DNA from 2 places in the Streptomyces sp. NPDC048461 genome. Region 2 is predicted to be linked to the other one. Evidence: riboswitches for the same ligand, from Rfam matches in the RefSeq annotation. Region 2 holds a riboswitch; the other holds the start of a gene.

Region 1 (6,969 bases), on a different contig from region 2:
GCGTGTCCAGGATGTACTGGGTCTGGATCTCGCTCAGCGAGAACCGCTCCATCAGCCGCGCCTTGGCCTGCGCGGAGTTCTCGCTGTCCCGGATGAGCCGGATGACCTCGTCGATGTCGATGAGCGCCACCAGCAGGCCCTCGACCAGGTGCAGCCGGTCGCGGCGCTTGGTGCGGCGGAACTCGCTGCGCCGCCGGACGACCTCGAAGCGGTGGTCGAGGTAGACCTCCAGCAGCTCCTTGAGGCCCAGCGTCAGCGGCTGACCGTCCACCAGCGCCACGTTGTTGATGCCGAAGGACTCCTCCATCGGCGTCAGCTTGTACAGCTGCTCCAGCACGGCCTCCGGGTGGAAGCCGTTCTTGATCTCGATGACCAGGCGCAGGCCGTGCGAGCGGTCGGTGAGGTCCTTGACGTCGGCGATGCCCTGGAGCTTCTTCGAGCCGACCAGGTCCTTGATCTTCGCGATGACCTTCTCGGGGCCCACCGCGAAGGGCAGTTCCGTGACGACCAGGCCCTTGCGGCGCGCCGTCACGTTCTCCACGGCCACCGTCGCGCGGATCTTGAAGGTGCCGCGGCCGTTCTCGTAGGCGTCCTTGATGCCCGCCAGGCCGACGATCCTGCCGCCCGTGGGCAGGTCGGGACCCGGTACGAAGCGCATCAGCGCCTCCAGGTCCGCCCCCGGGTGGCGGATCAGGTGGCGGGCGGCGGCGATGACCTCGCCCAGGTTGTGCGGGGGCATGTTGGTGGCCATGCCGACCGCGATCCCGGACGCGCCGTTGACCAGCAGGTTGGGGTACGCGGCGGGCAGTGCCACCGGCTCCCGCTCCTGGCCGTCGTAGTTGGCGGTGAAGTCGACGGTGTCCTCGTCGATCGACTCCGTCATCAGCGACGTGGCGTCGGCCATCTTGCACTCGGTGTAACGCATCGCGGCCGGCGGGTCGTCGTTGCCGAGGGATCCGAAGTTGCCGTGGCCGTCGACCAGCGGCAGCCGCATCGAGAAGGGCTGGGCCATGCGCACGAGGGCGTCGTAGATCGACGCGTCCCCGTGCGGGTGGAGCTTGCCCATGACCTCGCCCACGACGCGGGCGCACTTGACGTACCCCCGGTCGGGGCGCAGGCCCATCTCGTTCATCTGGTAGACGATGCGCCGGTGGACCGGCTTCATGCCGTCCCGGGCGTCGGGCAGGGCGCGGGAGTAGATCACCGAGTACGCGTACTCGAGGAAGGAGCCCTGCATTTCGTCGACGACGTCGATGTCGAGGATCTTCTCCTCGAAATCCTCCGGCGGCGGGGTCTTCGTGCTGCGGCGGGCCATCGCTGCGCGGCTCCTTAACCAAGAAAGAGGTGTGCTGGGGGGTCTGACGCGGACCATTGTGGCCCGAGGCACCGACAACGCCGACTCCGACCCAGGTGTGACCCGGGAACTTCTCCGGCGGCCGACGCGCTTGCATACAGTGGCAGGTCTGACAGAAATCTCTACATCGCGATCGAAGGGACCACATGCCCATGGGTCACACGGCCACAGCTCAGGCCGGCTCCGGCGGCCTGACAGCGACCGAGCACCGGCTGGCCAACGGCCTGCGCGTGGTGCTCTCCGAGGACCACCTGACCCCGGTCGCCGCGGTCTGCCTCTGGTACGACGTGGGCTCGCGCCACGAAGTCAAGGGGCGTACCGGTCTGGCTCACCTCTTCGAGCACCTGATGTTCCAGGGTTCGGCGAGCGTACCCGGCAACGGCCACTTCGAGCTCGTCCAGGGAGCCGGCGGCTCCCTCAACGGCACCACCAGCTTCGAGCGCACCAACTACTTCGAGACGATGCCGACCCACCAGCTGGAGCTCGCGCTCTGGCTGGAGGCGGACCGGATGGGCTCGCTGCTGGCGGCCCTGGACGACGAGTCCATGGAGAACCAGCGCGACGTCGTCAAGAACGAGCGCCGCCAGCGGTACGACAACGTCCCGTACGGCACGGCGTTCGAGCGGCTGACCGCCCTCGCGTACCCCGAGGGCCACCCGTACCACCACACCCCGATCGGCTCGATGGCCGACCTCGACGCCGCCTCCCTGGAGGACGCGCGCCACTTCTTCCGCACGTACTACGCGCCCAACAACGCTGTGCTCTCGGTCGTCGGCGACATCGACCCCGAGCGCACGCTCGCCTGGGTCGAGAAGTACTTCGGCACCATCCCGAGCCACGACGGCAAGCAGCCGCCGCGCGACGGCACGCTGCCGGACGTCATGGGGCAGGAGCTCCGCGAGGAGATCGTCGAGGAGGTGCCGGCGCGCGCCCTGATGGCCGCCTACCGGCTCCCGCACGACGGCACCCGCGAGTGCGACGCCGCCGACGTGGCGCTGACGGTGCTGGGCGGCGGCGAGTCCTCGCGGCTGCACAACCGCCTGGTACGCCGCGACCAGACGGCCGTCGCGGCCGGCTTCGGCCTGCTGCGCCTGGCCGGCGCCCCCTCGCTGGGCTGGCTGGACGTGAAGACGTCCGGCGGGGTCGAGGTGCCCGCCATCGAGGCGGCCGTGGACGAGGAGCTCGCGCGGTTCGCCGCCGAGGGCCCGACGGCCGAGGAGATGGAGCGCGCCCAGGCCCAGCTGGAGCGCGAATGGCTGGACCGGCTGAGCACGGTGTCCGGCCGCGCCGACGAACTGTGCCGCTTCGCGGTGCTGTTCGGCGACCCGCAGCTGGCGCTGACCGCCGTGGGGCGCGTCCTCGACGTCACCGCCGAGGAGGTCCAGGCCGTGGCCGCGGCCCGGCTGCGCCCGGACAACCGCGCGGTGCTCGTCTACGAGCCGCTGGCGGCCGACGCCGACGGGGCCGACGGGAACGACCAGTCCGACGAGAACGAGGGGGCGGAGCAGTGAGCGACACCGCAGCCGACACCGCGGCCGACGCCGTGGCCGTCACGATGACCTTCCACCCGCGCCCCGAGGCCGGCGAGCCGCAGCCGTGGGCCTTCCCGGCCCCCGAGCGCGGTGAGCTGGCCAACGGGCTGACGCTGCTGCGCTGCCACCGCCCGGGCCAGCAGGTGATCGCGGTCGAGGTCAACCTCGCCGCCCCGCTCGACGCGGAGCCCGAGGGCCTGGACGGCGTGGCGACGATCATGGCGCGGGCGCTGTCCGAAGGCACCGACAAGCACTCCGCCGAGGAGTTCTCGGCCGAGCTGGAGCGCTGCGGGGCCACCCTCGACGCCCACGCGGACCACCCGGGCCTGCGGGTCTCCCTGGAGGTCCCCGCCTCGCGCCTGCACAAGGCGCTCGGCCTGCTCGCCGAGGCGCTGCGCGCGCCCGCGTTCGCCGACGCCGAGGTGGACCGCCTGGTGCGCAACCGGCTCGACGAGATCCCCCACGAGCTGGCCAACCCGCAGCGCCGCGCCGCCAAGCAGCTCTCCAAGGAGCTCTTCCCGGCCTCCCTGCGGATGTCCCGCCCGCGCCAGGGCTCCGAGGAGACGGTGGCCCGGATCGACTCCGCGGCCGTACGCGCCTTCTACGAGGCCCACGTGCGCCCCGCCACGGCCACCGCGGTCGTCGTCGGCGACCTGACCGGGATCGACCTGGACGCCGTCCTGGCCGACACCCTGGGCATCTGGACCGGCAACTCCGCCGCGCCGCGGCCCGTGCCGCCGGTGACCGCCGACGACACCGGCCGCGTCGTCATCGTGGACCGGCCGGGCGCGGTCCAGACGCAGCTGCTGATCGGCCGCATCGGGCCGGACCGGCACGACCGCGTCTGGGCGCCCCAGGTGCTCGGCACGTACTGCCTGGGCGGCACCCTGACCTCCCGCCTGGACAAGGTGCTGCGCGAGGAGAAGGGGTACACCTACGGCGTGCGCGCCTTCGGCCAGGTGCTGCGGTCGACCGCGGACGGCAAGGGCGCCTCGATGCTGGCCATCAGCGGCTCGGTGGACACCCCGAACACCGGCCCGGCGCTGGAGGACCTCTGGAAGGTGCTGCGCACCCTCGCGGAGGGCGGGCTGACCGACGCCGAACGGGACGTCGCGGTGCAGAACTTGGTGGGCGTGGCGCCGCTGAAGTTCGAGACGGCCGCCTCGGTGGCCGGCACCCTCGCGGACCAGGTGGAGCAGGAGCTGCCGGACGACTACCAGGCGCAGTTGTACGCCCGGCTGGCCGAGACCGGCACGGTGGAGGCCACTTCGGCGGTGGTGAACGCCTTCCCGGCGAACCGGCTGGTCACGGTGCTGGTGGGCGACGCGTCGCAGATCGAGGCGCCGGTGCGGGCGCTCGGGATCGGTGACGTCAGCGTCGTCACCAACTGACGTCCGTCACCTCACCAACTGACGTGCGCAACAAGGGGCTCTGGCGACTTGTCGACCAGGGCCCCTTTTGTCCATTTAGTGGTGAGGTTGCTTGTATGCGGTGTGGCGTACGCAACAAAAGGGCTCGTCTGTTTGGCGATCGACTGATGATCCGCCTAGCGTCAGCCGTGCTGTTCGTCAGTTGTGCCCGCCGCACCCGCGGCACCGGACAGCGATCGCCGAGTCCCCGTCAGGCGCGAGCCTGGGGAGCCGGGGACCCACATCAGTCCCTGGGGTGAATCGGGCCGCCTCGCAAGAGGAAGCCCGTAGGAGACCTTCCTGCTCCGAACCCGTCAGCTAACCCGGTAGGCGAGAGGGAAGGAAAGGATCAACCTCTTCATGGCGTTTGGCAGTCGTACCGCCGGCTCCGGCAAGCACCGCGGTTCCAGCCGTCTGAGCCGCAAGACCGCCGGCTACGCCGGTATAGCCGCCCTCGCCACCACGGGCGTCGTCGGTTCCCTCGCCGGCCCGGCCTTCGCCGCGGACGGCAACACCGAGCACTCCGTCCCCGACGCCGGATACGACGCGGTCGTCGTCGGCGGCGAGCTCGCGGGTGACATCCAGGACCAGGCCGAGTCGCAGCAGCGCGCCGCCGAGCACGCGGCCGCCAAGGCCCAGGCCGAGGCCGAGGCCAAGCAGCGCGCCGCCGAGGCCAAGCGCCTCGCCGAGGCCAAGGCGAAGGCCGAGCGGGACGCCGCCGAGCGTGCGGCCCGCGAGGAGGAGCGCAAGCGCCTCAACACCTTCGTCGCGCCCGTCGGCGGCGGCATCAGCACCCACTACCACGCGGGTGGCGGCATGTGGTCCTCCGGCAGCCACACCGGCATCGACTTCCGCGCCTCCTCCGGCACCTCGGTCCACGCCGTGGGCGCGGGCACCGTCGTCGAGGCCGGCTGGGGCGGCGCGTACGGCAACAACGTCGTCATCAAGCACAACGACGGCACGTTCACCCAGTACGGGCACATGTCCTCGCTGAGCGTCTCCGTCGGCCAGCAGGTCACCCCGGGCCAGCAGATCGGCCTGTCGGGCTCCACCGGCAACTCCAGCGGCCCGCACCTGCACTTCGAGGCCCGCACCGGCGCCGACTACGGCTCGGACATCGACCCGGTCTCGTACCTGCGCTCGCACGGCGTCAGCCTCTGACCCGTACGACCCCGCGCACGACCCACGCTTCGCCGAAGACCCCGACTCGCACCGCGAGCCGGGGTCTTTTGCGAATGTTTCGCTTTTCCGGCCGCTCTCGGAAATTATCGTGTGTTGCAATAGAGTCGCAGCACACTCTGGCACGGCAGTCGGAAATAGGCGGAGGTTCGGTCTTGCGTATTCCTGCGCACGCGGTATGCACGGCAATTCGCGACGACATCGTCTCCGGGGTCTTCGAGCCGGGCAGCAGACTCACCGAAGAGGTCCTCGCCCGCCGGTACGGCGTCTCGCGGGTTCCGGTCCGCGAGGCGCTGCGGACCCTGGAGTCCGAAGGGTTCGTGACCACGCGGCGGCACGCCGGCGCCTGGGTGGCCGAGCCGACGGCGCAGGAGGCGGCCGACCTCCTGGAACTGCGGATGCTGCTGGAGCCCCTCGCCGCCGCCCGGGCCGCGCGACGGCGCACCGAAGCCCACCTGAAGGTGCTCCGCGGGCTGGTCAGACTGGGCCAGGAACGGGCCAGGCGGGGCCAGGGAGAGGACCTGCGGTCCCTGGGCGGCTGGTTCCACGAGACGCTGGCCCAGGCGTCGGGCAGCCCGGGCCTGATCGCGCTGCTCACGCAGATGCGGCACAAGGTCGCGTGGATGTACGTGGTCGAGCCCCCGGCCCGGCCCGCGGAGTCCTGGGCGGAGCACGGCGCGATCGTGGACGCGGTGGCCCGGGGGGACGCGGAGCGGGCGCGCGCCCTGACCGCGATGCACGCGGACCGCGCCGCGGCGGCGCACCGGCCGCGGCCGCGGGCCGCCGTGAGGACTTCGCAACCTGCCGTAAACATGTCGAGCGGCCGTCATTAACAGGCGCCGTATACAAAGGACGGGTATCCGCGCGCCGCTGCCGGAATTCCGGGGCGGTGCCCTTTCGACGTGCTGCCGAATTCATGTGGTGCAGTCGAATTCCCGGCCGCGCTGAATTCCTCCGCCCGTATTTCGGTGCGGTGGGGCGCGCCGCCCGCCGGAGCGCGGGGAACGCGGAAGCCGCGGTCCCCCAGGGGTGGGGGCCGCGGCTTCCGGGTACGGGTGTGGTCGAACCCGAAGGGTCAGACGGTCTCGGGGAGCTCGTCGAGGCCCTCGGCCACCAGCTTCGCGAGGCGGTCCAGCGCGGCGTCCGCACCCTCCGCCTCGGAGGCGAGGACGATCTCCTCGCCGCCCTGGGCGCCCAGGCCCAGGACCGCCAGCATGGAAGCGGCGTTGACGGGGTCGCCGCCCGCCTTCGCGATGGTCACCGGGACGCCGGAAGCGGTCGTCGCCCGGACGAAGATCGAGGCGGGACGAGCGTGCAGGCCCTCGGCCCAGCCGACGTTGACGCGGCGCTCTGCCATGGTGATGCCCTTCAGGTTCTTACGGTTGTCTAGACCAGTCTCTCACGACGCCCCGAATGCTCCGACCGACCTTCGGCCCTGATGTTCCGGCGTTCGGCCTTCCCCAGCTTGCACCGAATTGCCCTGGCTTGCCTAACG
Region 2 (6,969 bases):
CCCGCCCTGACCGCCGCCGGCCTCGCCCCGGCGCACCCCGCGATCCGGCGTGCGGTGCGCTGGCTGGAGTCCGTACAGAACGAGGACGGCGGGTGGGGCGAGGACCAGCGCTCCTACAAGGACCCCTCGTGGGCCGGGAAGGGCGCCTCCACCGCCTCGCAGACGGCGTGGGCGCTGATGGCCCTGCTGTCGGCCGGCGAGCGCGACGGCGGGGCCGTCGAGCGCGGCATCGCCTACCTCGTGCGCACGCAGGAGGAGGACGGCTCCTGGGACGAGCCGTACTTCACGGGCACCGGCTTCCCCTGGGACTTCTCCATCAACTACCACCTGTACCGGCAGGTGTTCCCGCTCACCGCACTCGGCCGCTACCTGCACGGAGAGCCGTCCGTCCGCGCCGGGGAAGCGTGATGGCCGCCCGGCCGGAGCGCCCCGGCGGCGACGCTTCGCCGCTGCTCGTCGCCTGCGCGCTGCGCATCGAGCGGGCGGCGCTGCGCGGCACGGGCCGGGGCGCCCCCGAGCAGTACGCCGTACTGCGCACCGGCATGGGTCCGCGCGCGGCCGAGCGGGCCGTCGCCGGGGCCCTGCAACGGCCGGGCATGGACCGGGCCGCCGTCCTCGCCACCGGGTTCTGCGCCGGACTCGTCCCCGGGATGCACCCCGGGGACCTGGTGGTGGCCGAGGAGACCCGGGACCCGCACGGCTCCGTCGCCTGCACCGGCACCGCCCTGCTCGCCGAGGCACTGGCCCGGGCCGCGCCCGGCCGTACCGTGCACCTCGGCGCACTGACCGGATCCGACCACGTCGTCCGCGGCCAGGAGCGCGCGCGGCTGCGCGCCACCGGCGCCGTCGCGGTCGACATGGAGTCCGCGGCCACGCTGTGGACCGCAACCCGGGGAGGCGGGGCGGCCACAGGACGCCCCGTTGCCGCCGTCCGGGTGATCGTGGACGCTCCGGAGCACGAGCTCGTCCGCATCAGCACCGTACGCGGTGGAATATCGGCCTTCCGTGTATTGCGTGCCGTACTGCCCGCTTTTTATGAATGGCACCGTTCTTCGCTGCTCCCCAGGAGGTGAGCCAGATGGCCATGCCGCTGCGCCAGTCCATCAGGGTCGGGACCTATCTTCTCGAACAGAAGATCCGCAAGCGGGAGAAGTTCCCGCTGATCGTCGAGCTCGAACCGCTCTACGCCTGCAACCTGGCCTGTGAGGGATGCGGGAAGATCCAGCACCCGGCGGGGGTGCTCAAGCAGCGCATGCCGGTCGCCCAGGCGGTCGGCGCCGTGCTGGAGTCGGGCGCGCCCATGGTGTCCATCGCGGGCGGCGAGCCCCTGATGCACCCGCAGATCCACGAGATCGTCCGGCAGCTGGTGGCGAAGCGGAAGTACGTCTTCCTCTGCACCAACGCGCTGCTGCTGCGCAAGAAGATCGAGAAGTTCACGCCGTCCCCCTACTTCGCCTTCGCCGTGCACATCGACGGGCTGCGCGAGCGCCACGACGAGTCGGTGGCCAAGGAGGGCGTCTTCGACGAGGCGGTCGCGGCCATCAAGGAGGCCAAGCGGCGCGGCTTCCGGGTCACCACGAACTCGACCTTCTTCAACACCGACACCCCGCAGACGATCATCGAGGTGCTGAACTACCTCAATGACGACCTCCAGGTGGACGAGATGATGATCTCGCCCGCCTACGCCTACGAGAAGGCCCCCGACCAGGAGCACTTCCTGGGCGTCGAGCAGACCCGGGAACTCTTCAGGAAGGCCTTCTCCGGAGGCAACCGGCGCCGCTGGCGCCTCAACCACTCGCCGCTCTTCCTGGATTTCCTGGAAGGAAAGGCGGACTTCCCCTGCACCGCCTGGGCCATTCCGAACTATTCGCTCTTCGGCTGGCAGCGCCCCTGCTACCTGATGAGCGACGGCTACGTGCCCACGTACCGCGAGCTCATCAACGACACCGACTGGAGCAAGTACGGCCGCGGGAAGGACCCCCGCTGCGCGAACTGCATGGCGCACTGCGGCTACGAGCCCACGGCCGTCCTCGCCACCATGGGTTCCCTCAAGGAGTCCCTGAGGGCGGCCCGGGAGACGATCGGCGGGAACCGGGGCACGTCGGCATGAGCGCCGGTCCGCGGGAGGAGGGCGGCCGGGGCGGGGGCTTCGACCTCGGCGCCCTGCTGGCCGAGCGCGGCGCGGAGCGGTACGAGCTGCACGCCCGGTACCTGAACCACCAGCTGCCCCGGATGCTGCACACCATCGGCTTCGACAAGGTCTACGAGCGGGCCGAGGGCGCCCACTTCTGGGACGCCGAGGGCAACGACTACCTGGACATGCTGGCGGGCTTCGGGGTGATGGGCCTGGGGCGCCACCACCCCGTGGTCCGCCGGGCGCTGCACGACGTGCTGGACGCCCGGCTCGCCGACCTGACCCGCTTCGACTGCCAGCCGCTGCCCGGGCTGCTGGCCGAGAAGCTCCTCTCGTACAGCCCCCACCTGGACCGGGTCTTCTTCGGCAACAGCGGCACCGAGGCCGTGGAGACCGCCCTGAAGTTCGCCCGGTACGCCACCGGGCGTCCCAGGGTCCTCTACTGCGACCACGCCTTCCACGGGCTGACCACGGGCGCGCTCTCGGTCAACGGGGAGGCCGGCTTCCGGGACGGGTTCGCGCCGCTGCTGCCCGACACGAAGATCGCGCTCGGCGACCTGGCGGCCCTGGAACGGGAGCTGCGGCGCGGGGACGTGGCGGCCCTCGTGGTGGAGCCGATCCAGGGCAAGGGGGTCCTCGCGGCCCCGCCCGGATTCCTGCTCGCCGCGCAGGAGCTGCTGCACCGGCACAAGGCGCTGCTGATCGCCGACGAGGTGCAGACGGGCCTGGGACGGACCGGTGACTTCTACGCGTACCAGCACGAGCCGGGCGTGGAACCGGACCTCGTGTGCGTCGCCAAGGCGCTCTCGGGCGGCTACGTGCCGGTCGGTGCGACCCTGGGCAAGGACTGGATCTTCAAAAAGGTCTACTCGTCCATGGACCGGGTCCTCGTCCACTCGGCGAGCTTCGGTTCCAACGCGCAGGCGATGGCGGCCGGACTGGCGGTGCTCTCCGTCATGGAGGACGAGGAGGTCGTCGCGAACGCGCGGGCCATGGGCGACCTGCTCCGCGGGCGGCTCGCGGCCCTCGTGGACGAGTACGAGCTGCTGCACGAGGTGCGGGGGCGCGGGCTGATGATCGGCATCGAGTTCGGCCGGCCGTCCTCGCTGGGGCTGCGCAGCCGGTGGACGATGCTCCAGGCGGCCCGCAAGGGGCTCTTCGCGCAGATGGTCGTGGTGCCGCTGCTCCAGAAGCACCGCATCCTCACCCAGGTGTCCGGCGACCACCTGGAAGTGATCAAGCTCATCCCGCCGCTCGTCGTGGACGAGGCGGACGTCGACCGGTTCGTCGGTGCCTTCCGCGAGGTGATGGACGAGGCGCACGGCGGGTCCGGGCTGATGTGGGAATTCGGCCGGACGCTGGTGAAGCAGGCCGTCGGCAACCGCTGACCGCCGACGGCCCGCCGCGGCGGGTCAGTCCAGCAGTCCGGCCCGGAGCCGGGCGAGGGTCTCGGGCGCCAGCCCGAGGCCCTCTGCCAGGTAGGGCTCCACCCCGCCCCAGGTCTCGTCGATGGTGTCGAAGGCCGCCGTCAGGTACGCGGCGCGGGCGTCGAACAGCGGGGACAGCAGCTCCATCACCTCGGGGGAGCGGGCATCGGGGGAGTCGCTGCCGCGGCGCACCCGGTAGCGCCGGTGCGGGGCGTTGGACTCCAGGTAGTCCGCCACGATCGCCTCGCGCTCGACGCCCAGGGCGAGCAGGGTGACGGCGACGGACAGACCGGCACGGTCCTTGCCGGCCGCACAGTGCATGAGCGCGGGGACGCTGTCCCCGGCGAGCGCGTGCAGGACCAGACTGTGCTCGGCGGTGCGGTTCGCGATGATCGAGCGGTACGAGTTCGCCATCCGTGCCGCGCCCCTCCCGTCGCCCAGGAGTCCGCGGAGCTGTTCCAGATCGCCGTCGCGCACCATCTTCCAGAACTCCCGGCCGTCGGCCGGATCCGAGAGCGGGATGTTGACGTTCCGCACGCCGGGGAGCTCCACGTCCGGCCCCTCCAGCGCGTGGTCGGCGTCGTTGCGGAAGTCGAAGACGGTGTGGAGCCCGAGCGAGTTGAGGAACTCTGTATCGGTTTCAGTGGCATGTGCGAGATGTCCGCTTCGGAAGAGTCGTCCCGGCCTGACCCTCCGTCCGTCCGTCGTCGGCAGGCCGCCCACGTCGCGGAAGTTCCGTACTCCGGTCAGGTCCGGTTCCGGCTGTGACCACCCGGGCGGGGTCGGGGGTATCTGCTGGGTCACGTGAACTCCTCCGCGTCGTCGTCGGGTGTCCGAATTACACTACTTGGCAACAACTTGCCATATCCGGAGGCGAGATCGGGTGCCCGCCCGTGAGCCAGATCATACGGTGACCGTGAGTGCCTGATCGCGAAAGTCGAATGGCCCAGCCAGACCGGATGTTGGCGGTCCGGAATGGACACAGGGTGACGGGAATTCCGCCGATCTCTCACCTCTGGGATTCCGTCAGGTAATTCGCGGCTTGTTCCTCGTGGCCGGACTCGATTACCTTCGCGATCGATCCGGGCGGACCGCCGAATCCTGCCGCCACCCGGAAAACCGCACCCGACTATTCACGCGCGGCAGGAGCGGGGGAACCAGGTAAGCCGCCGTCCCGAGTGTTCATATCGGGACGGCTTGGGGTGAAGCCGTACATGTGCCCATACGTGTGCGGCCGGACATCTCCAGTCCGAACCCGACAGCTCACCTCGCAGGCGACGGAGAGGAAACCGCCATGCCCGCAAAGGGTAAGCACCGCCGTCCCAAGTCCCTTTCGATCTCCCGCGGTTTCGCCGTCGCCGGCACCGGTGGCGCGGCCCTCGCGCTGCCGCTGATGGGCGCCGCGAGCGCCCAGGCGGCCGGAGCCCCGGCCGCCGCGCCGGCCACCGTGCCCGCCGTGGCCCCGCAGCTGCCGGTCGCGCTGGCCGCGCCGGTCGCCGCCCCCGCGGCGGCCCCGGCCGCCGCGCCGACCGTGTACACGGTCGTGTCCGGCGACTACCTCTCCAAGATCGCCGCGGAGCGCGACCTGTCCGGCGGCTGGGAGCAGTTGTACGCCGACAACCGCGAGGCCGTCGGCACCGACCCCTCGCTGATCCACCCGGGTCTGAAGCTGACGCTGGGCGCGAAGGGCGCCTCCGCGCCCACCGCCGCAGCGCCGGCGCCGGCCCCGGCTCCGGCCGAGAAGCCGGTCCAGAAGAAGCAGAAGCCTGCCGAGGCCCCGGTCTCCGGCAAGGCGGCCTCGGGGAAGCAGGACGCCCCCGTCCGCAAGCAGCAGCCCAAGGTCCAGCAGAAGACGCAGGGCGCCGGGACCTCCACCGGCGCGGCGGCCCCCACGGGCGCCGGCTTCGTGGCCCCCGTCGGCGGCGGGGTCTCCACCCAGTACCGGGCGAGCGGCGCCATGTGGTCCTCGGGTTACCACACCGGAGTCGACTTCATCGCGAGCTCCGGCACCACGGTCAAGGCCGTCGGCGCGGGCACCGTCGTCTCCGCGGGCTGGGGCGGCTCGTACGGCAACGAGGTCGTCATCCGGCACGCGGACGGCAAGTACTCCCAGTACGGCCACCTCTCCTCGCTGTCCGTCTCGGCCGGCCAGAGCGTGAGCGCCGGACAGCGCATCGGCCTCTCCGGCTCCACCGGCAACTCCTCCGGCCCGCACCTGCACTTCGAGATCCGCACGGGCCCGTCCTACGGCTCCGACATCAACCCGCTGGCCTACCTCCGCTCGAAGGGCGCCACCGTCTGACGGTGAGGCGCCCGACGGCATCCGCCGCGGCGAGGGACACGCGTCAGGCCGGGACCCGAGGGGGGTCCCGGCCTGACGCGTACTTATTCCTTATCCCGCGCGTGGTATAGATCACGGTCCGTTAACCCCTGCTTACGTTGGCGTAGGTTGCCCGCCGGGGTGAAGGATGGTGCTTCGTGGCAGCGACGACGACGACACTCAAGACCATCGGCTCGTACGCGGCGATCGGGGACAGCTTCACCGAGGGTGTGGGGGACCCGGGACCGGGGGGAACGTTTCTCGGCTGGGCGGACCGGCTCGCCGTGCTCCTGGCCGATCGACGCGACGAGCACGACTTCCGATACGCGAACCTGGCCGTGCGCGGCAGGCTCCTCGACCAGATCGTGGCCGAGCAGGTGCCGCGGGCCAAGGCGCTCGCCCCGGACCTCGTGACCTTCTGCGCGGGCGGCAACGACATCATCCGGCCTGGCAGCGACCCCGACGACGTGGCGGAGCGCTTCGAGGCCGCCGTGGCCGACCTCGCCGCATCCGTCGGCCAGGTCATGATCACCACCGGCTTCGACACCCGCGGCGTGCCGGTCCTGCGGCACCTGCGCGGCAAGGTGGCGACGTACAGCGCCCACGTGCGCTCCATCGCCGACCGGTACGACTGCCCGGTGCTCGACCTCTGGTCCCTCAGATCCGTACAGGACCGGCGGGCCTGGGACGGCGACCGGCTGCACCTTTCGCCCGAGGGCCACACCCGGGTGGCCCTGCGCGCCGCGCAGGTGCTCGGCATCCAGGTGCCGACCGACCCCGACCAGCCCTGGCCGCCGCAGCGGCCGCGCGGCTCGGTGGACACCACCCGGGACAACATCCAGTGGGCCCGCGAGCACCTCGCCCCCTGGATCGGACGCCGGCTGCGCGGCGAGTCCTCCGGGGACCACGTCGCGGCGAAGCGGCCGGACCTGCTGCCGCTGTAGGCGGCCGGCCACCGACGGTACGGGCGGGGGCCGCGCGGGGCCGCAGGGGTACGGGGGAGAGGGGCGGTGCGGCCGGGGCGCGTGCGACACGGGGGCCACCCGGCCGCAAGCGGAATCCTTCGGGGCCCGTGTGCGTTGGGATGG

What was found. Region 2 has a riboswitch for cyclic di-AMP ahead of ACZ6S8_RS26060 (peptidoglycan DD-metalloendopeptidase family protein). Riboswitches for the same ligand answer to the same signal wherever they lie in the genome.
Region 1: it holds a riboswitch for cyclic di-AMP, as region 2 does, so the genes downstream of both, ACZ6S8_RS27265 (M23 family metallopeptidase) here and ACZ6S8_RS26060 (peptidoglycan DD-metalloendopeptidase family protein) in region 2, are expected to answer to the same signal.

What each region holds. Positions count from the first base shown of each region.
Region 1 is NZ_JBVJGW010000018.1:40,301-47,269, reverse strand. It holds gene ACZ6S8_RS27280 (DNA gyrase/topoisomerase IV subunit A) at 1-1,315, opposite strand, end outside; gene ACZ6S8_RS27275 (M16 family metallopeptidase) at 1,501-2,865, shown strand; gene ACZ6S8_RS27270 (M16 family metallopeptidase) at 2,910-4,277, shown strand; cyclic di-AMP (ydaO/yuaA leader) riboswitch at 4,484-4,643, shown strand; gene ACZ6S8_RS27265 (M23 family metallopeptidase) at 4,656-5,456, shown strand; gene ACZ6S8_RS27260 (GntR family transcriptional regulator) at 5,630-6,307, shown strand; gene ACZ6S8_RS27255 (HPr family phosphocarrier protein) at 6,550-6,831, opposite strand.
Region 2 is NZ_JBVJGW010000016.1:155,416-162,384, reverse strand. It holds gene shc (squalene--hopene cyclase) at 1-408, shown strand, start outside; gene ACZ6S8_RS26080 (phosphorylase family protein) at 408-1,073, shown strand; gene hpnH (adenosyl-hopene transferase HpnH) at 1,079-2,110, shown strand; gene ACZ6S8_RS26070 (aspartate aminotransferase family protein) at 2,107-3,522, shown strand; gene ACZ6S8_RS26065 (tyrosine-protein phosphatase) at 3,547-4,365, opposite strand; cyclic di-AMP (ydaO/yuaA leader) riboswitch at 4,678-4,853, shown strand; gene ACZ6S8_RS26060 (peptidoglycan DD-metalloendopeptidase family protein) at 4,856-5,863, shown strand; gene ACZ6S8_RS26055 (SGNH/GDSL hydrolase family protein) at 6,040-6,825, shown strand.